3 regions of the Lysobacter sp. Soil_N_51 genome follow, and region 1 is predicted to be linked to each of the others. Evidence: riboswitches for the same ligand, from Rfam matches in the RefSeq annotation. Region 1 holds a riboswitch; each other region holds the start of a gene.
The links. Region 1 has a riboswitch for cobalamin ahead of AC3A4T_RS12405 (ribonucleoside-diphosphate reductase subunit alpha). Riboswitches for the same ligand answer to the same signal wherever they lie in the genome.
Positions count from the first base shown of each region.

Region 1 (6,807 bases):
GCGAGTGCGTGGCTTCGCAGCGCTGGATGAACTGCGCGGCTTCAAGCAAAAAGCTGCATGGCCTACCTGTAGGAGCGAGGCAAGTCGCGACCGCGGGAATGCAACTACGACGCAGGTTACGACGTCGGTGTAATGGCGCGGTCGCGGCTCGCGCCGCTCCTACAGGGGTGCTGCAAACCATGCGCCAAGGCCGAGTGAACGCCGTGCTCAAAACAAACGGGCGAAGGTACCTCGCGACCAGAAATAAAGCGTCGAGGCTGAAACTCCACAGGAGACATCGCAGCTTCACGCTGAGCAAGAACACACAACTTGTTCGGAAGAAGCGCGAAGATGATTCCTCGCCAGCAAAAGAAAACGGCGCATGCGGATGCGCCGTTTGCTTCATTCCAGACGAAATCCTCGCCACCAACCCATCAATCCGCCGGCGGCTTGCTCGTACGCAACACAGTGAACGCAAACCCCGCCACCAACAACGCACCGACCACCAGCACCGCCCACAGCACCCACGAATGCCAATTGCGCTTGGGCTCGGGCGCCGCCAAGGCCGCATCGCCGGCCAGCACCGCGCTCGCGCCGAGGCTCGCGTCGGACGGTTGCCAGTCCTGGCCGCGGCTCTTGCGCAAGGCATCGATCAAATGCGCCAGCGGCGACTCCGCGCGCGCGGCGCGGCCGCTGCCCGCGACCAAGGCGTACGGCGGCGCGCCCTGGGCGAGGAACACCACGACTTCGGGCCGGTAGCCCAGACGCAACACCGGTTCGCCCGGCACCGCGCCGTTCGCGCGCAAACGCCACAGTCGGTCGCGGGTGGTGTCGCTCAGTTGACGCGCGGCGGAACGGTCGCCCTTGCCCTGCCCGCCGACCTGATACGCCATCCACGGCCCGGCCTGCGGGCGCCAGCCCTGCTCGGCGTCGTCGCGGCTGTCCAGGCGCCATTCCAGCGCGTGATTGCCGGGCAAGGCCACGTCGGCCTGCTGGATCGGGAAGCGGCCGTCGAGCTGGTATTCGAACGCGACGCTGCCGTCGCGCTGTTCGATGCGCTTGCCTTTCAACTCGCGCCATTGCAGCGGCGCACTGGCCGCGGTCGTAGCCAGTTCCGCGCTGACCTCACTGATCTGCGCGGCCGACTTCGGGTCCTGCGGGGTCAGGCGCAGATAACGCGCTTGTTCTCCCATCGAGTCGAACACGATCCGCCGCTGCACCAGACGCTGGCCGCCGCGTTGCAGATCGACCAGGCGGCCGCTGCTGGCGAAGGTGCGCCATTGATCGAGGTTGTCGCTGCCTTCGACCGTGTACGCCGCGTCCAGCGCGGCGCCGGGCGCCCACTCCAGTTCCAGCGCGAGGATCGGCGCACGCAGCTTGCTGGCGTCGAGCAACAGCGAGGTTTGCGGCAGCTTGCTGGTGTCGCTGCCGGTGCTGCGCGCTTCGACCCGGCGCAGGCGGCCGTCGGTTTCGATCTCGCTGACCAGTTCCCAACCTTGCGTGCTCGAACCCGACGGCGACGCCGGCAGCGCGAACCACGGCAGCTGCACGCGTTGCGGCGCGCGCGCCAACGGCTGTTCGGGGGTGAACACCGCCGTCGGCACCGGCACGCCGCTGCCGTCGAGCACGTCGATATCGCGCAACTGCGCGTTGTGCGTTTGCCGGTACACGCTGTCGTCGAGCACCACCCGATACGCGCCGGCATCGTCGCGGCCCAGGCTCAACGGCCATTGCCGGGCGTAGTCCTCGCGCGCGCCGGCCAGCGCCAGCAGCGGCACGGCGACTGCGATCAACACACCGTTGCGGACACAGCGCTTCATGCCTGGACCTCTCGTGAATCGTCTTCGCCATCCGGGCGAGCGGCGGAATCGTCGGGCTTGCTCGGCGGCGCCGGCGCGAAGTAACCGACCAACATGCACAACAGGCCGTAGGCGATGAACGAAGCGATGCCGAGCAGATTGCCCAGGTGACCGCGATCGATCCACACCAGCTTGACCAACACCACCGCCATCAGCACCGCGCCGGCCATCCACAGGATGCGCTGGCCGCGGCGCGAACCGGCGATCCAGCCGGCCACGCCGAGCACGCTCCAGACCACGGTCAGGCTGGTCTGCACCAGGCTGGTCGAGAACATCGACGCATCCCACGCCACCCCTCCCCAGAAGTGCGCGGTGCGCAACACCTCGACGGTGATCAGCACGAAGCCGGCCAACGCCAGCAACGGCACGCGGCGCGCGCGCACCGCCGGGTCGATCATCGGCGATGCCAACCACGCACCGACCAGCACCAGCGTCGCCAGTTGCAGCAGGCTCAGCGGATTGAGCACCGGCAGCCACATCACCGGATGCGGATTGGCCGGCGTGGTCAAGGCCAGCGCGATCACCGCGATCAGGGCGGCGACGAACAACGTCATCGCGACCGAGCGCCATTGCGCGAAGCGCGCGGCCAGCGGCTGTGCGATCAGGTTCGGACGCCACAAGGTCAGCGCGGCCATGATCACTATCGGCAGCAGCAGCGCCGAGGCGGTCCAGCCCGAACCGAAGTTGGCCACGCCGTCGTCCACCGACATCCGCAGCAGGCGGAACAGGCTCAGGCCGAGCACCAGCGCCCACGACCACAACCAGCCCAGATGCGCGACCGCGAGCTCGCCGCCGGCGCGTTCGCGCAGGTTGAGCAGGCTGCGCGCGCCGAACAGCGCGTACAACGCCCAGGCCAGCCAGCCCAGCGCCGCGAACGGCTGCTGATGTTGGTCGATCTGGATGAACAGCAGCGGCAGACCGCTGAGCATCGCCAACGTGCTGGTCGCCGACAGCGCGCGCCAATCATGGCGACGGAACACTTCCGACGCGATCCAGCCGGTGAACGCGGTCAGCATCAGCACCGCATCGGCGCTGTTGCGGTCGGCGACGAAGTCGGCGATCTCGCTGCCGGTCGCCGCCAGCCACCAGGCCATGCTCCACAGGTAGAACAGCGCGGCCGGGGTGCGGTCGGCGCTGCGCCGGTAGCTCCAGGCGCTGGCGAAACCGGCCAGCGAGATCAGCAGCGCGCCGGCGAAGTCGGCGTTGAGCAGCGGCGTGTCGCCGTCCCAGACCGAATCGCTGGCGCCGATGATGAAGGCGAGCGCCGCGGCCACTTGCAAGCCCATGCCGGTCATCTGCGGCAACCAGCGCTGCTGGCGCAGGCCCAGCCAGATCAGCGCCGCGCCTTCCAATGCAAACACGCAGGCGGTCGCTTCGGCGGCCAGCGCAAGCGGCACCGCCAACGTCGCGAACCCCACCGCCAACAACGCATACGGCGTCGCCAGCGCGACGAAGCGTTGATCGCGACGCAGCCACCACGCCAGCGCGGCGTAGATCGCGCCCAGGCCGAGCGCGCAGAACGCCAGCGGCATGCGGTCGCCTTCGAGCAGCCCGGCCTGCAGGGTGAACGCGATCAGCGGCGTGCCGAACAACAGACAGCCGTCGATCAGATCCTTGCGTCCGGCCGCGCGGCGGCGCGCGTACAGCACCGGAATCAGCAGGTAGAACGCGAAGAACAGCAGCAGGAACGGCTCGGTGGTGGAGAAATGTTCCGGCCGGTACTTGAGCACGCCCCACAGGCTGCCGATGCCCCAGGTGAAGACGAAGCCGAGCAGATTGAGGATGCGCCACGCGCGCCACCAGGCGATCGCGAAGATGCCGGCGTTGAGCACGGCGTAGTAGCCGAACAAGGCGACGTGATTGCCCGAGCCGGTCGACAGCCAGATCGGCGCGAGGAAACCGGCGAGTATCGCGAACACCGCCAAAGCCAGCGCGTTCTGTTTCACCGCCAGCACCCCGGCGCCGGCGACCAGCACCACGCTGATCGCGAACGCCGCGCCGGCCGGGATCATGCCGTACAGCTTGAACGCGGCGAACACCACCAGCAGCAACACGCCGATCGCGCCGCCCTGCAGGCTCAGGCCGAAAATGCGCTTGCGTTCGCGCTGGCGCCAGCCGAACACCAGCCCGGCCATCGCCGCGATCGCGATGCCGGCCAGACGGAACTCCATCGGCACCCGCATCCAGCCCTGATCGCTGGCGTACTTGAGCAACGCCGCGACGCCGGCCAGCAACACCAGCATGCCGACCTTGACCGGCACGTTGCCCTCGGTGAACCAGCGCCGCACCCAGCGCACGCCGAGGGTGAACACGTCGGGTTCGACCGGCGTGGCCGGCCGACGCGGCGGGATCGGGCGCGGCGGCGGCGGAGCCGTCGGGGGCGCGGCTGTCGGGGGCGTGGGCGGCAACGGCGGCGGCGACGACGCGGTCGCGGCGGCCAGCGGCGCTTCGGGCGCCACGCGCGCGGGCGGCGGGACGGCGGCCTCGGGGACGGTCGCCTGCGGTCGCGGCGGCGGCGCTTCGCGCGCCATGCGCTCGGCCAGGGTCTCGTCATCGAGGCTGCGCGCGACCGGGGCCGGACGGGCCGACGGGGCCGGCGCGGCCTGGTTGAGTCGGCGTTCGAGTTCGCTCACCCGCGATTTGAGTCCGGACACCTGGACCAGCGCGACGATGAGCAGAACCGGGACCAGCAGCAAACCCAGTCCCAACAACACAAGCAGTGCTTCCATCACAGTTCCCCAGTCCTTATGGCGGGCAGGTTACACCGATGCGCGGTGGAGGGAAGCATCGCCTTCACTCCTTATATACACGATTCTCCCACCACATATCGCGTTGACGAAATCGCGCAACCACACTATGTTGTGCTCGTCGGTGCCGATCGCGAGGTCGGCTGAAAAGGGAAGCCGGTAGGAATCGCGCTCACGCGCGCTTCGAAGCCGGCGCTGCCCCGCAGCGGTATGGGAAACGAACGGGTCATGGCACTGGGCGGTACGCCTGGGAAGCGATCCTGGTAGGAGGAACGGGACACGGGCAAAGAAAAGTGAGATACGGGTCACCCCTCGTCGCTCACTTCTCTTTGCCCGTTTCTCGCTCCGGGTCCCGAGCCCGAAGACCTGCCGACAGCCGCGCGTCGCACACCGCGCGGTCCCGGCCCTAAGGAGTCTTCGGAGGAAGACGGCCGGTGTCGCGGCACGACGGTCCACCGTCGCGCCCGTCCGTTCCGGCGCGATGCGCGGAGCGGCCGTCCCGGACCTCGCGTCTCGGGCCGCGCGACACCCAGCCAGCAAGCTCCGAGATTCCCGCCCGCGGGGGCACGGCCGTGCCATCGGTGACGCCGCGCGCGCGGTTCGTCGTCGGTGGTGCGTCGGCGTCTCCGCACCGTGCATCCACGCCCCGGAGTAACGCTCATGACCACGCTCGCAACCGATCCGTCCGCCGCCCCCGTCGCGGACATCCCCGCCGCCCCCGCCAAACCCGTTGCCCGCGATGCGCACGACGCCGCGCCCGGTTTCGCCCTGACCCCGCCCGCCGCCAACCTGACCATGAGCGTGACCAAGCGCAACGGTCGTCGCGAACCGGTCGACCTCAACAAGATCGTGCGCGCGGTGACCCGCAGCGGCGAGAACCTGTATTCGATCGACCCGATGCGCGTGGCGACCCGCACCATCTCCGGCCTGTACGACGGCGCGACCACCCAGGAACTCGACGAACTGTCGATCCGCACCGCCGCCCTGCTGACCGCCGAAGAACCCGAATACGGCCGTCTCGCCGCGCGCCTGCTCGCCGGCGTGATCGAGAAGGAAGTCGCCGGCATCGAGATCCACGCGTTCTCGCAGTCGATCCAGCGCGGCCACGAACTGGGCCTGATCAACGAGCGCCTGGTGACCTTCGTCCAGGCCAACGCACGCAAGCTCAACGACGCGATCGACCGCAGCCTCGACGCCAAGTTCGATTACTTCGGCCTGCGCACCCTGTACGACCGCTACCTGCTGCGCCATCCCACCGCGCGCACCGTCATCGAGACACCGCAGCAGTTCTTCCTGCGCATCGCCTGCGCGCTGAGCGAAGACGTCAGCGACGCGCTCGCGCTGTACCGCCGCATGGCCCAGCTCGACTACATCCCGTCCTCGCCGACCCTGTTCAACGCCGGCACCACCCACGAACAGCTGTCGAGCTGCTTCCTGCTCGATTCGCCCGACGATTCGCTGGAAAGCATCTACAAGCGCTACATGGACGTGGCCAAGCTCAGCAAGTTCAGCGGCGGCATCGGCTTGAGCTATACGCGCATCCGTTCGCGCGGCTCGCTGATCCGTTCGACCAATGGCTTGAGCAACGGCATCGTGCCGTGGCTGAAGACCCTCGACGCCTCCGTCGCGGCGGTCAACCAGGGCGGCAAGCGCAAGGGCGCGGCCTGCGTGTACCTGGAGCCGTGGCACGCCGACGTCGAAGAATTCCTGGAACTGCGCGACAACACCGGCGACGAAGCGCGCCGCACCCACAACCTCAACCTGGCCAACTGGATTCCGGACGAATTCATGCGCCGGGTCGAGGCCGATGCCGACTGGTCGCTGTTCGACCCGTCCAAGGTGCCGCAGCTGACCGACCTGTGGGGCGAAGCCTTCGACCGCGCCTACCACGCCGCCGAAGCCGCCGGCCTGGCCGCCAAGAAGGTCAAGGCGCGCGACATCTACGGCCGGATGATGCGCACCCTGGCGCAGACCGGCAACGGCTGGATGAACTTCAAGGACAAGTCCAACCGCGCGTCCAACCAGACCCTGCGCGACGGCAACGTCATCCATCTGTCGAACCTGTGCACCGAGATCCTGGAAGTCACTTCGCAGGACGAAACCGCGGTGTGCAACCTGGGTTCGATCAACCTCTCGCATCACGTCGAGATGTATGACGACGGCAAGGGCGCGTTCGATTTCGACAAGCTCGCCGAGACCGTGCGCCTTGCGGTGCGTCAGCT
Region 1 covers NZ_JBDGLR010000006.1:93,460-100,266, reverse strand. The annotation lists gene AC3A4T_RS12415 (DUF3999 domain-containing protein) at 414-1,799, opposite strand; gene AC3A4T_RS12410 (DUF2339 domain-containing protein) at 1,796-4,567, opposite strand; cobalamin riboswitch at 4,691-4,973, shown strand; gene AC3A4T_RS12405 (ribonucleoside-diphosphate reductase subunit alpha) at 5,381-6,807, shown strand, end outside.

Region 2 (6,807 bases), on a different contig from region 1:
TGGCGGTGTTGATGCCGGGCTGCGATCTGCCGCGGCCGTCGGGCCTGAGTCTGGCCCTGTCGGCGAACGGCGAACCGCGCGCGCTGACCTGGTTCACTTTCGCCAAGGCGATCTACCGCGACGACGCGCAAGTCGCCTCGGTATTGCGCGGCGTCGGCCAAGGTGTTTCGGCGCAGGTGTACGAGGCGTTGTCGTCCGGTCCGGACGACGGCCGCTGGCGGCACGGCATGATCGGCGTGGGCGGCGATATCGCCGGCAAAGCCTGGGTGCAGTGCGGGGTGCGGCCGACTTGAGTTTGCGAGGCGATGCGTTCGTCGGGCATCGCGATGCGGTATCGATGAAAGCGCAAAAGTCGGGCGAAACCCGCGGACGATCATAAAGACGAAAGGCCCGGCGCAATGCCGGGCCTTTGTCGTCGCAACGTTACAGCGATGTAGAACATCGCATCGATCGGTACGAAACCGACCGATGCGTGACGCCTCAGTTCTTCGGCGCGTAACGCAGGGTCACGAACCACTCGCGGCCGGGCTGGTTGTAGTACGACACGGTCTCGTAGTCGCGATCGAACACATTGGCCACGCGCGCCTGCAGGCTCAGCGCGTCGCTGATCGCATACTCGGCGCGCAGGTCGAAGGTGCCGTAACCACCGACGCGGCTGCTGTTGCCGACATCGTCGTAACGCGAGCCGTAACCGACCGCGGTCGCGCCGATGCGGAACTTGCCGAACGCGCGATCCAGATCGATGCGGCCGCTGCGCTTTGCGCGGCGCGGCAGGTCGTTGCCGCGGTAGAAGCCGACCCGGTTCTCGGTGTCGAGGAAGCTCGCGCTCGCCGCCAGGGTCCACTGCGCGAAGGTGGTGTCGATGCCGATCTCGGCGCCGCGCATGCGCGCGCGTTCGATGTTGTTGGGCAGGTTGATCGACGAGTCGAAGGTGATCAGCTGATCGACGCGGGTATCGAAACCGTCGATGCGCGCGTTGAAGTTGTCGCCACGGTAGGCCAGGCCCAGTTCCCAGGTCTTGGACTCTTCCGGCTTGAGGTCGGCGTTGCCGAAGAACGGGAAGTATAGCTCGTTGAAGGTCGGTGCCTTGAACGCGGTGCCGTAGCCCACGGTCACGCGCCAACGCTCGGCGAAGCTCAGGCCCCACGCGGCGCCGCCGGTGGTGTGGCCACCGAACTGCTCGTTGTCGTCGCGGCGCACGCTGGCTTCGAACGACTGGTTGCCGAAGCGGCCCTGGTACTGGAGGAAACCGGCCTTGTTGTCGCGTTCGAGTTCGTCGTACACGGTGTTGCTGTCGACCCGGTCGCGCAGCCAATCGAAGCCCGCGGTCAGCGTATTGCCTTCGAAGAGATTGAAATCGGCCTGCAAGGTCGCGCTGTCGCGATCGGTATCGAAGAAGCCGATGCGCTGCCCCGGAGAAACGCTGTTGGGAAAGGCGTGGGGGCCCTTGAGATCGTAATTCTGCGAACCATCGACATTGCGGCCCGCGCTGAGCTGCACATGCACCGTATCCGACGGACGCCAGTCGAGCTTGCCGCCGATCACCTGCTGCACGGTCTCGGAATAATTGCCGAAGTCGCCGTCGTAGGCGTTCTCGCCTTCCGCGCGCAGCGCCTGGCCTTCGATGCTCCACTGGTCGTTGATCTCGATGCCGCCGCGCAGCGACAGCGAATGGCTCTCGTAGCCGTCGCGATCAGGTTCGTCGGTGAAGCAGCCGGCGAACACCGGGAAGCCGGCGCCGCGGCAGGCGTTGATGCCCTGGGTCTTGCGGAAGCTGTAGTCGGCGCCGAACCAGCCGCGGCCGCTGCGGCCGCCGAAGCCGGTGCCGAATTCGATGGTGCCGTTGCTGCCGCCGCCGACATGCGCGCGCGGGGCGAAGCCCTGCTGCTCGCGGCGGGTGAACACCTGGATCACGCCGCCGATGGCGTCGGCGCCGTACAGGCTCGAACGCGGGCCGCGCACGATCTCGATCCGGTCGATCAATTCGAGCGGCAGGTCCTGCAGCGAGGCCAAGCCCGAGGTCGGCGAACCGATGCGGATGCCGTCGACCAGCACCAGCACGTGGTCGGACTCGCTGCCGCGCAGGAACAGCGTGGTGAGCTTGCCGGCGCCGCCCTGGTTGGCGAGGGTGATGCCGGCGCGGCCGCGCAGCAGATCGTTCAGATCGCGCGCCTGGCTGCGCTGGATGTCGCTGCGATCGAGCACCTCGACCGGGGTCAGCAGGTCGTTGACGCTGACCGCGGTGCGGTTGGCGGTGACGACGACTTCGTCCAGATCGGTGGCCTCGCCGGCGGGCGCCGCGGCCGCGACGGTCGGCAGGGCCAGGGCGATGGCGAAGGAAAGGTTCAGGGCACGCAGACTTGCAACCGGCATGGGGTAGCTCCAGCGCGCGCCGTGGCGCACGCGATTACGACAACGGAATGGGCGGTTGCGAAAGAAGGCGAGCGGGCAGCAAGGCGCACGAAGTGCAACAGCCGCCGCGATGCCCTCCGCATCGCAACCTGTAGCACCCCAAGGCCGGTCTCCGGACTCGCCAGCGGGCCGACGCGGGGTCGACTCCGGTCGCGGCGCCTTCCCGTGCCTTGCACAGTGGCGGATGCCGCGATCTGACTGGCTTACCGTTGCGGGGGCAGTGCCGGAATGGCGCCGGCTCGTCCGATCGGAGGAGGGCGTGTCACCGGCTTCCCGTTTCAACCCCGGCGGCGCAAGCCGTGGGGTCACCTTGAAGCGGTGCGCAGTCTACGCGATGCGGGGGGCAAAGTCCGGGCGGGCCCTCACCCCAACCCCTCTCCCGCAAGCGGGAGAGGGGCTTAAGGCGGCGTGGGGCTGAAAGTCTTCTCTGTCGGGCAGTCCAAAGCGCCCTGGCCGGGAGCCGGGCCAACCACAAGCTCAAGGATGTTCCCTTCTCCCGCCTTGCGGGAGAAGGTGCCCGAAGGGCGGAAGAGGGCACGCGCGCCGGCAACTGCCACGAGGTTCACCGCCGCCGACCGACGCCTTACAGCTCGGGAGAAGGGCTTAAGGCCGCATGGGGCTGAAAGTGTTCTCAGTCGGGCCGTCCACAGCGGCCTGGCCGGAAGTCGCGCCAACCACAAGCTCAAGCACGTTCCCTTCTCCCGCCTTGCGGGAGAAGGTGCCCGAAGGGCGGAAGAGGGCACGCGCGCCGGCAACTGCCACGACGTTCACCGCCATCGACCGACGCCTCACAACTAAGGCCAACCGAACCGGCCGACCTCAATCGTGGCGTTCTTCGCCGTCCTGATCGCCCCGCCGCTCATCGCCGCCGGACCCATCGTCGTCGTCATGCGCCGCCGGGCCGCCGTCGTAGGCGGTGTTGTCCTCGTGCCGTTCCTCGGCATGCATGGTCGTGTGCACCGGCGCGGCGGCCGGCTTGTTGCGCGGCGCCGGCAGCAGCGCGGTCGCCGCTTCGGCGGCCAGGATCAGCTCCTGGCGGCGTTCGTCGCTGATCTCCTGCCAATGGCAGTCGAGCAGCGCGCCTTCGATCGCGTAAAGCAGGTTCAAGGTCGGCTTGAAGCCGGCGCGCTTGACCCGCATGAACGCCTCGACCGTGCCGATCGCGGCAATATCTTGATGCGTGCGCAGACCCACTTGGCGCAGCCAAGCCGCACTTTTGGGGCCGATATTGCGCATCTTGGGTGCTGCGGTCATGCCACAGACTCCAGGTAGACCTGCGCCAGGGCTTCCAGGCCGGCCTGGTCGTCGGCATCGAAGCGGTTCGGCACCGGGCTGTCGAGATCGAACACGCCGATCAGCCGGTCGCCCTTGAACAGCGGCACCACCACCTCCGAACGCGAGGCCGCGTCGCAGGCGATATGGCCGGGGAAGTCGTGGACATCGGCGACGCGCTGGGTCTGGCGGCTCGACGCGGCGGCGCCGCATACGCCCTTGTCGAGCGGAATACGCACGCAGGCCGGCAGGCCCTGGAACGGCCCGACCACCAATTCGGTGCCATCGTAGAAATAGAAGCCGACCCAGTTGAGCTGCGGCAGCGCCTGATTGACCAGCGCCGACAGGTTGGCGGCATTGGCGACCCGGTCGCGCTCGCCGTCGAGCAGGCCGCGTGCCTGATCGAGCAACTGGGCGTACTGCTCGGGCTTTCCGCCCGAAAGTGTGGAGGCTGTAAACATTCAGGGAGTGTAACAGCGGGGCCTGCCGCGACTACCATGGCCGGCTGGCATCGCCGAAAAGCGCGAGATGAGTCACATCCACGGTGACTTGAGCGCCCACGCTGCCTGCGTCTTGTCCGCCTTACCGCATCGCTTTATCCAGCCTCCAGGACCCCGCGCCTCCCCGCATGACCGAATCTTTCAGCCTTCCGCGCGGCCCGATTCCCCGGGGCGTGTTCGTCACCGGCACCGACACCGGCATCGGCAAGTCGCTGGCCAGCGCCACGCTGCTGCACTGCTTGCGCTCGCTCGGGGCGCGCGCGGTCGGCATGAAACCGGTCGCCAGCGGCTGCGAGGCCAGCGCCGAGGGCTGGCGCAACGAGGACGCCCTGCTGCTGCAGGCGGCCAGTGCGCCGACCCCGCGCTACGACGACGTCAATCCCTATGCGCTGCCGCAACCGCTGGCCCCGGAGATCGCCGCCGCGCAGGCCGGAGTCGAGATCGCGCTCGCGCCGATCCTGCAGGCGTATGCGCGACTGTCGGCGCAGGCCGATACGGTCGTGGTCGAAGGCGTCGGCGGCTGGGCCGCGCCGATCAGCGCCGAGCTCGATCAGATCGACCTGGTGCGCGCGCTGGATCTGCCGGTGGTGCTGGTGGTCGGCATGCGGCTGGGCGCGATCAACCACGCGCGGCTGAGCGCGCGCGCGATCCAGGCCGATGGCGCGCGGCTGGTCGGCTGGATCGCCAACGGCATCGACCCGCACATGGCGAGCGCCGAGGAAAACTTCCAGATCCTGTGCCGTCGCCTGCCGGTGCCGTGCTGGGGCCGGCTGCCGTATGCGCCGTCGCCCGATCCGGCCGCGATGGCGGGGCTGTTGACGCCGGTGTTCTGAAAACGCGGTATCGGCGAGGCGGACTGGGCGGAGTTACGCCTTGCGATGCTGGGCTGCGAACGTGGTGTCCGGCGCGTTCGAAAGGGCGGCCCGCGCCTAGGCCCGGGATCATTCGGTGGTATCCGCACGGCTGATTGCATGCGTCGGCAGAGCGCGATGGCGAAGCGGTCCAGTCGAGCGATCGCGATCAGGCATTCGCCATCGATCCACCGCCACGGCCACTTTCGTACACACAACAAAAAACCCGACAGCCTGCGCTGCCGGGTTTTTGTATCCGCGTTACCCGCCGGAGAGAGAGACGGTTGCGATTACTTCGCAGCGGTCGCCTTGGTCGCGGCCTTGGTGGCCTTCTCGACGTTGGCCTGGGTGGCCTTGGCGGCGGTTTCGATCTGCGACTTGGCCAGCTCGGCGATGGCTTCGTTGGCCTTGAGGGTGCGGCCGAACGCTTCCTGACCGGTGCTGACAGCGCGCTCGACGTTTTCGCGAGCGATCTGCACGCCCTTCGGCCACAGGGTCTTGAAGGCTTCCGGATCGCGCGCTTCGGCGGCTTCACCGAAGAAAGCGAAGGTCGCGTTGACGCGCTCTTCGATCGCGGCGATCTGCAGACCGAACACGGCGCCGGCGTTGTCGAGGGCCAGGCGGTTGACCTGAGCGGCCGTGTCCGCGAACTGGCGCGTAGCGGCGGCGAACTGTTCGTTGAATTGCTGGTACATGGCTGAGCTCCTGAGTGAGGGTCCAGACGAAGAACGACTGGATTGTGCGGTGCAGCATAGGTGCGGCTTTGTTGCGATGCAACATCGACCCGACGAGCGGTCGCCAACCGTTCAGAAAGCCCGCCTATTCAGCTAGTTAGCGACGAGGCAGCTGTTCAGGCAAAGCGTCGCGGCGCGGTGGAATCGGGCCTCGGATGCGCCGAACCGGACGCGCATCGGTCGGCGCTCTCGGGTTCGATCGGCCGACCGCGGCACCGTGCATGGGCTGGGTTACAGAAAAACTATTTGCGGCGCCGCTTACGGCTGCCGAAACGCGGAATTGCGCGCGCGGTCCAGGAACGCGTCGTTGGGTTCCGGCGCAGCAGTCGCGGGTGGGCGAGGTTGGATTGGCGCGGGGCGAGCGGTTGTCGTCAGATCGGAGCCGACGCGCAGACGAAACAGCGATACGTTCGCGACCGCGCCGATTAGCGCGTCGTCGAACCGATCAGCCCGGAGTGCAGGCCGCGGCCTCAGCCGCGGTAACGACAACCCGCGGTGCAGGTCTCGTGCACGACGATTTCGCTCAGCAGCGGCAACACCGGCTTGAGCTGATCCCAGACCCACACCGCCAGACGCTCGCTGGTCGGGTTTTCCAGGCCTTCGATGTCGTTGAGGTAGTGGTGATCGAGACGGTCGTAGATCGGCTGGAACGCTTTCTTGACGTCGGCGTAGTCCATCACCCAGCCGCTGTGCTCGCCCAGTTCGCCGCGCAGATGCACCTCGATCCGGAACGAGTGGCCGTGCAGGCGCGCGCACTTGTGGCCTTCGGGCACGTTCGGCAGCCGGTGCGCGGCTTCGAGGGTGAAGACCTTGAAGATGTCGACGGCAGTCATGGCGGTAACCGGTGGCGATGCGGACGCGGCGCGGCGTCGGTGAGTGGGGCGGCAGGCGCGTCCGGCGCCGGAAACGAAAAGGCCCGCAGCGCGGGCGGGCCTGGGTCTTGCTGCGCGGGTATCCATGGTGGCTATGGGTGGACTCGAACCACCGACCCCAGCATTATGAGTGCTGTGCTCTAACCGGCTGAGCTACATAGCCATG
Region 2 covers NZ_JBDGLR010000002.1:410,088-416,894, forward strand. The annotation lists gene AC3A4T_RS04730 (hypothetical protein) at 1-293, shown strand, start outside; gene btuB (TonB-dependent vitamin B12 receptor) at 481-2,373, opposite strand; cobalamin riboswitch at 2,499-2,740, opposite strand; gene AC3A4T_RS04740 (TfoX/Sxy family protein) at 3,232-3,666, opposite strand; gene AC3A4T_RS04745 (GAF domain-containing protein) at 3,663-4,145, opposite strand; gene bioD (dethiobiotin synthase) at 4,313-5,017, shown strand; gene AC3A4T_RS04755 (phasin family protein) at 5,326-5,730, opposite strand; gene queD (6-carboxytetrahydropterin synthase QueD) at 6,240-6,602, opposite strand; tRNA gene AC3A4T_RS04765 (tRNA-Met) at 6,728-6,804, opposite strand.
Region 2: another riboswitch for cobalamin. It lies ahead of btuB (TonB-dependent vitamin B12 receptor); the one in region 1 lies ahead of AC3A4T_RS12405 (ribonucleoside-diphosphate reductase subunit alpha).

Region 3 (6,807 bases), on a different contig from region 1:
AAGGTCAGGCCGTTGTGGCCGTAGTTGTAGCTCAGGTCGATCTGGGTGCCGCCGGCGGTTTCGCTGCGCAGGCCCACCACCGCGGCGCGGTCCTTGCTGATGTTGTGGATCTGCGGCAGGAAACCGTTGGGATAGATCGACGGGATGTTGCGCGGATCGCCGGCGAAGCGGAAGTAACCGTTGGAGAGCACGTCGCGCTTGCTGTAACTGCCGAACGAATAGAAGGTCAGGTAATCGGTCGGACTGTATTCGCCGTTGTACGAGATCGCGCCCTGATCGATTTCGGGATCGCCGTAACGCTGTTCGACCACGCCCTGGAACGGACGCGCGCGGTTGGTCTGGTCCTGATGGCCGCCTTGCGCGGCCAGATGCAGCTTGCCGTTTTCGCCGAGTTTGAAACCGGCGTCGCCGGACAACTGGTACTGCTCGCCGTCGCCGGCGCTGTACTGGCCGTAGCGCGCGGCGATGCTGCCGCCCGAATCGCTGCCCTTGAGCACGATATTGACCACGCCGGCGATCGCGTCGGAGCCGTACTGGGCCGAGGCGCCGTCGCGCAGCACTTCCACGCGTTCGATCGAGGCGATCGGGATCGCGTTGAGATCGACCGGCGAGGAGCCGCGGCCCTGGCTGCCGTTGAGATTGATCAGCGCGGTGGTGTGGCGGCGCTTGCCGTTGACCAGCACCAGCACCTGATCGGGCGCGAGGCCGCGCAACTGCGCCGGACGTACCGCGTCGGTGCCGTCGGTGATCGCCGGGCGCGGGAAGTTCAGCGAGGGCAGGGCGCGGGCGAGGGCGCTGGCCAGTTCGACCGTGCCGGTGGCTTCCAGGGTTTCGGGGGTGATGATGTCGATCGGCGCGGTGGACTCGGCCACGGTGCGGTCGGACACGCGGGTGCCGGTGACGATGACCTGATCGAGGGTCTTGGGATCGCTGCGCGCAGCGGGGTCCTGGGCCTGGGCGGCGGACGCGGACAGGGCGAGCAGCAGGCCGAGGGCCAGGGGATGGCGCGGACCGGCTGGGGTGCGGCGGACGGGCATGACGACTCCTTGCAGGGGGATGACAGCGATGTCATTGGGTTTAACACGGTTCTAACAAGTCGGTCAATAAAGCGGCCAGGATCTGGCTAACGCAAGTAGTCAAAAGGTGCTAGGCGTCTTGGATTCGGGATTCGGGATTCGGGAAGCGGGAAGCGGGAAGCGGGAAGCGGGAAGCGGGAAGCGGGAGAGCAAGGGCGGTTGCGGCGCGATCAGGTCGATTACTGCGTCTTGGGGCAAAGGGCGTCGTTGCAGTTGCGCCACGACGTCCGCGGATTCGCTTTTGCTCGTCATTCCCGCGAACGCGGGAATCCAGTGACTTGAACGTAGGTCCAGGACGCGACGTCGTCTCCGTTGTCTCGTCAAAGTCACTGGATTCCTGCGTTCGCAGGAATGACGGCATGTAAGTACGCAGCAGTCCGATCCCGCGTCCCCCGCTTTTGCCAATCCCAAATCCCAAATCCCAAATCCCAAATCCCGGCCCAATAAAAAACGCCGGGCCGCAACAAACGCGAACCCGGCGTCCGGAAGAAGAAGCGCGGCGCGCGGCCGCGACGCTCAGCTGATCAGCGCGCCGCCGTCGACGTCGATCACCGTGCCGGTGACGAAGGCGTTGTCGATCGCGAACAGGTAGGCCGAGGCGATTTCGTCGGCGCTGCCGACCCGGCCGACCGGCAGCCGGTCGCCGACCCGCGCCAGCATCGCCATGCGCGCCATCGGCTCCAGGCCGTTGTAGCCGTCGCTGTCGGTCAACCCGGGGCTGACCGCGTTGACCCGCAGCGGCGCCAGTTCGCGCGCCAGCACCTTGACGCTGGCTTCCAGCGCGGCGTTGATCAGGGTGCGGCCGAGCGCGCCCGGGGTGGCCTTGCGCGCGACGATGCCGGTGGTCAGGGTCACGCTGCCGTTGCGGCTCAGATAGGGCAGGGCCAGCTGCACCGCCTGGATCGAACCCCACAGCTTGCGTTCGAACGCCAGCCGCACCTCGTCCAGGTCCAGCTCGGCCAGGCGCAGGCCCGGCGAGGGCGCGTTGGCGGTGATGACGAGATGGTCGATCTGGCCGGCGTGGTCGAACAGGCGGCGCAGGCTGTCGGTGTCTTCGAGCAGGGCCTGATGGGTCTCGATGCCCGACTTGGCCAGCGGCCGCAGGTCTTGCGCGGTGGCTTCCAGGCCCGCCAGATCGCCGCAGGCGAGCATCAGCTCACCGCGGCGGCGCGACAAACGTGCCGACACCGCACGGCCGATGTTCGACTGCGCACCGATCACCAGACTGCGGACGATCGGCGCGGGGCTCAGACGGACATGGGCTGCGCTCATGGCGTGGCTCGGTTTACGAAGAATGTGCCTATCCTGCGCAACGGTCGGAAGTGGATGAATCAGACGCGTCCGAAATGTGCCCATAACTTCCTAAATGAACACGGCGACGCCCATACCGTGGCGTTTGTGTGGGACGCCGCTGCTAAGATGCCCGCGCTCAAGGTGATCGCCGACACGGTTCGGCGATTGAAACGGGAATCCGGTCGCGTCGCTGTCGTTCGTCAGCGCGCTCAAGCCGGAGCTGCCCCCGCAACGGTAGGCGAGTAGACGTAGCGCAATCGGCCACTGTGTCTCGACACGGGAAGGCGCGTTACGGAAGAGGCGGCATCGCTCGGTCCAACAACGACCGCGCCGGCCGCGCTTCGCTCGCAAGCCCGGAGACCGGCCCGGAGCGCGAACCGACAGGCGGTGGGCCGGTCTCGGGCGTCGTGCCTCCGCGCGTGCCCGCGTTGCATCCCCCGCATGTCACGACCCTGTCTGGACCGCGCGGGTGAGGCGCGGCCGTGGAGACCTGCCAGTGACTTTGCGTACCCGTTCCTTTTCCTGCCTGCGAGGTGTGCCGTCGCCGGCGTCCACCTTGCGTGCGCATGGCGTCAGCCATGCTGCGACCGTCGGCGTCAGCCATGCCGCGACCGTCGGCGTCAGCCTTGCCTTGAGCCTCTGCGCGCTGCCCGCGTTCGCCGCGCCCGCCGCGGTCGACCTGGATCAGGTGATAGTGACCGCCACCCGCACCGCGCAGACCCAGGACGCAACCCTGGCGGCGGTGACCGTGATCGATCGCGATGAGATCGACAGGCGCCAACCGTCCTCGCTGCCTGATCTATTGCGCGGCACCCCGGGCGCTTCGCTGGCCAACAACGGCGGCGCCGGCAAATCGACCTCGCTGTTCCTGCGCGGCACCGAATCCGATCACGTGCTGGTGCTGATCGACGGCATCAAGATCGGCTCGGCGACCAGCGGCGGCGCTTCGCTGCAGGACATTCCGGTCGAGCAGATCGAGCGTATCGAAATCGTGCGCGGGCCGTTCTCCAGCCTGTACGGCTCCGAGGCGATCGGCGGCGTCATCCAGATCTTCACCCGTCGCCCGCAAGGCCCGTTCGCGCCGAGTTTCGGCGTGTCGATCGGCAGCAACGCGACCCGTCGCGCGAGCGCCGGCGTGGCCGGCAAGGGTGAGCGCGGCTGGTATTCCATCAACGCCGCGCACGAACAGACCGACGGCATCAACGCCTGCCGCGGCAAGCCTTCGCCGGGCGGCGCGGGCTGCTTCACCAACTCGCCCGACCGCGACGGTTATCGCAACAGCTCACTGACCATGCAGGGCGGCTATCGCTTCAACAATCACTGGGACGGCGAAGCGCGCCTGTTCCGCGCCGAAGGCAACAACCGCTACGACGGCAGCCAGAACAACGAGGCCGACAACGTCCAGCAAGTGGCCGGCGCCAAGCTGCGCTACAAACCCAGCGAGCGGGTGACCCTGACCGCCAACGCCGGGCGCAGCGCCGACCTGAGCGACACCTACAGGAACGGCAAGTATTCGAGCACCTTCGATACCCGTCGCCAGCTGGGCTCGGTGCAGGGCGATTTCGGCATCGGCGCGGGCCTGTTGAGCGCCGGCTTCGATTGGCAGCGCGACGAAGTGGAAAGCAACACCGCCTACGCGCGCGACCGCCGCATCCTGCGCGGCGCCTTCGCGCAGTGGCAGCAGAGCTTCGGCGCGCACGCCGTGCAGGCCAGCCTGCGCCGCGACGACGACAGCCAGTTCGGCGGGCAAACCACCGGCAGCGCGCTGTGGGGCTGGGACCTGAGCGAATCGCTGCGGCTGACCGCGAGCTACGGCACCGCGTTCAAGGCGCCGACCTTCAACGAGCTGTATTACCCCGGCTTTGGCAACCCGCAGGTGCAACCGGAAACTTCGCGCAGCGTCGAAGTCGGCCTGCGCGGCACTCACGGCGCGCAGCGCCAGCACGTGTGGTCGCTCAACGCGTTCCAGACCCGGGTCGACGATCTGATCGCCTACGACGCCTCGATCGGTGCGCCGGGCAATGTCGACCGCGCGCGCATCCGCGGCCTGGAAGCGGTGCTCGATACCCGTCTGGCGCAGTGGGACCTGCGCGCCAGCGCGACCTGGCTGGACCCGCGCAACGACAGCCCCAACGCCTATCGCGACAACTATCTGCCGCGGCGCGCGCGGCAGAGCGCGCGGGTCGATGCCGATCGCCGTTTCGACATCGATGGCGCATCGTCCTGGTCGCTCGGCGCCAGCGTCTACGCCGCCGGCGAGCGCTACGACGAACTGGCCAATACCCGCCGCCTGGCCGGCTACGCTCTGACCGATCTGCGCCTGGGCTATGCCATCGACACGGCCTGGAGCCTGCAACTGTCGGCCAACAACGTCTTCGATCGCCGTTATGAAACCGCCGCCTTCTACAATCAACCCGGTCGCAACTATCTGTTGAGTCTGCGTTACCGCCCCTCCCGCTGACGGATCAGCATCCCGCCGGCCGCCCGCGCGGCCGGTTCGCAACGAGAGAGCCGCCGATGAACCTTCCGTCCCGACCCGCGCAATACGGCCTGTTCGCGGCCCTGCTGACGCTGATGCTCGCCACCCGCTTCCATCATTTCGGCGATGCGCTGCATCTGCCCGATGCCTCGATGGCGGTGTTCTTTCTCGGCGGTCTGTATCTGCGCCGGCATGCGGCGTTCGTCGGCTATCTGCTGGCGGCGGTGGCGATCGACTACATCGCGATCACCGGCCGCGGCCTGAGCTTCTTCCAGCACTACTGCGTGACGCCGTCGTATGCGTTCCTGCTGCTCGCGTACGCGGCGCTGTGGTACGCGGGCCGGATGTACGCGCCGCACATGGCGGCGCGGCCGCGCGCCTTGCTCGGCGGGCTCGGCGTGGCCTTGCTGGCGGCCAGCGTGTCGTTCCTGATTTCCAACGGCGCGTTTTATTGGTGGGGTGGACGTTATCCGCAGCCGCATTTCGCCGAGTACATCGAGCGGGTGTGGAAGTGGGGCCCGCTGTTCGTGCGTACCACGCTGGGCTATATCGCCGCGGGTTTCCTAGCGCATGCGCTGATCGCGCGTTACGCGCGGCCCCGCGACGCGCGTCCGCTGGCCGGGGCTTGATCGTCCCGGCCGCGTTCGTGCCGTCGTTGGCGGCGTCGTTGGCGGCGTCGTTGTTCGAACCCGATCTTCACGGAGCCTGATATGTCGACGATCGATCCCGTTGTTTTCACTGGACTGCCGCTGCGTTCGCGCATGGCCCAGGCCGGCGCCGGCCTTGCCCTGGCGGTGCTGATGATCTGCACGCGCGGCCAGCACTTCGCCACGGTCGATGCCTTGCCGAGCGCGTCGTGGGCGGTGTTCTTCCTGGCCGGCGCGCTGCTGCGGCCGGGCTGGATCTTCCCGGCCTTGTTCGTGCTGTCGTCGCTGCTGGATCTGGCCAGCCTGGCGCTGGGCCGGGTCACTGACTGGTGCCTGTCGCCGGCGTACTGGGCGCTGGCCCTCGCCTACGGCACGTTGTGGCTGGGCGGTCGCTATTACGCTCGGCTGCATCGCGATCACTGGAGCACCGTGCCGCGGCTGGTGCTGGTGTTGCTGGCGACTTCGGTGGTGGCGTATCTGATCTCGAAGGGCGGCTTCTATTTCCTGTCGGGCCGTTATCCCGATGCCTCGCTGGTCGGGTTCATCGACCGGATTCCGCAGTATTACCCGCGCACGCTCGGCACCCTGGCCGGTTACGTCGGCGCCGGTTTCCTCGCCTATGCGGTGGTCCGTTTCGCCCATGTCCGCCAGCGCAGCGGAGCGGCGGCATGAGCGCCGGCAGTGAAGACGGCAAGGATCGCGCCGGTTTTGCCGCGAGCAGCGACGAACGCCATCGCGAGCGCATGCAACGCAAGAAGGAACTGATCGACCGCAAGATCGCGCGCGCGACCATCGAGCGCGGCGTGCTGGTGGTCAACACCGGCAACGGCAAGGGCAAGAGTTCGTCCGGGTTCGGCATGCTCGCGCGCTCGCTGGGCCATGGCTTCCAGTGCGGCGTGGTGCAGTTCATCAAGGGCAGTTTCTCGACCGGCGAGGAAGCGTTCTTCCGCCGTTTCGAGGAACTGGACTATCACGTGATGGGCGAGGGCTTCACCTGGGAAACCCAGGACAAGGAGCGCGACATCCGCGCCGCGCAGGCGGCCTGGGCGATCGCCGCGCGCATGCTGGCCGATCCGGGTTACGACTTCGTCCTGCTCGACGAATTGAACATCGCCCTGGCGCATCGCTACATCGCCCTGGACGACGTGCTCGCCGCGGCCGCGGCGCGTCCGCCGCAACAGCACGTGGTCATCACCGGACGCGGCGCGCCCGATGCGCTGATCGAAGCGGCCGATACCGTGACCGACATGCGCGTGGTCAAGCATGCGTTCAAGGCGGGGATCAAGGCGCAGAAGGGGATTGAGTTGTGAAG
Region 3 covers NZ_JBDGLR010000005.1:501,053-507,859, forward strand. The annotation lists gene AC3A4T_RS11895 (TonB-dependent receptor plug domain-containing protein) at 1-1,037, opposite strand, end outside; gene AC3A4T_RS11900 (SDR family oxidoreductase) at 1,593-2,348, opposite strand; cobalamin riboswitch at 2,492-2,752, shown strand; gene btuB (TonB-dependent vitamin B12 receptor) at 3,001-4,830, shown strand; gene AC3A4T_RS11910 (hypothetical protein) at 4,887-5,477, shown strand; gene AC3A4T_RS11915 (hypothetical protein) at 5,559-6,167, shown strand; gene cobO (cob(I)yrinic acid a,c-diamide adenosyltransferase) at 6,164-6,805, shown strand.
Region 3: another riboswitch for cobalamin. It lies ahead of btuB (TonB-dependent vitamin B12 receptor); the one in region 1 lies ahead of AC3A4T_RS12405 (ribonucleoside-diphosphate reductase subunit alpha).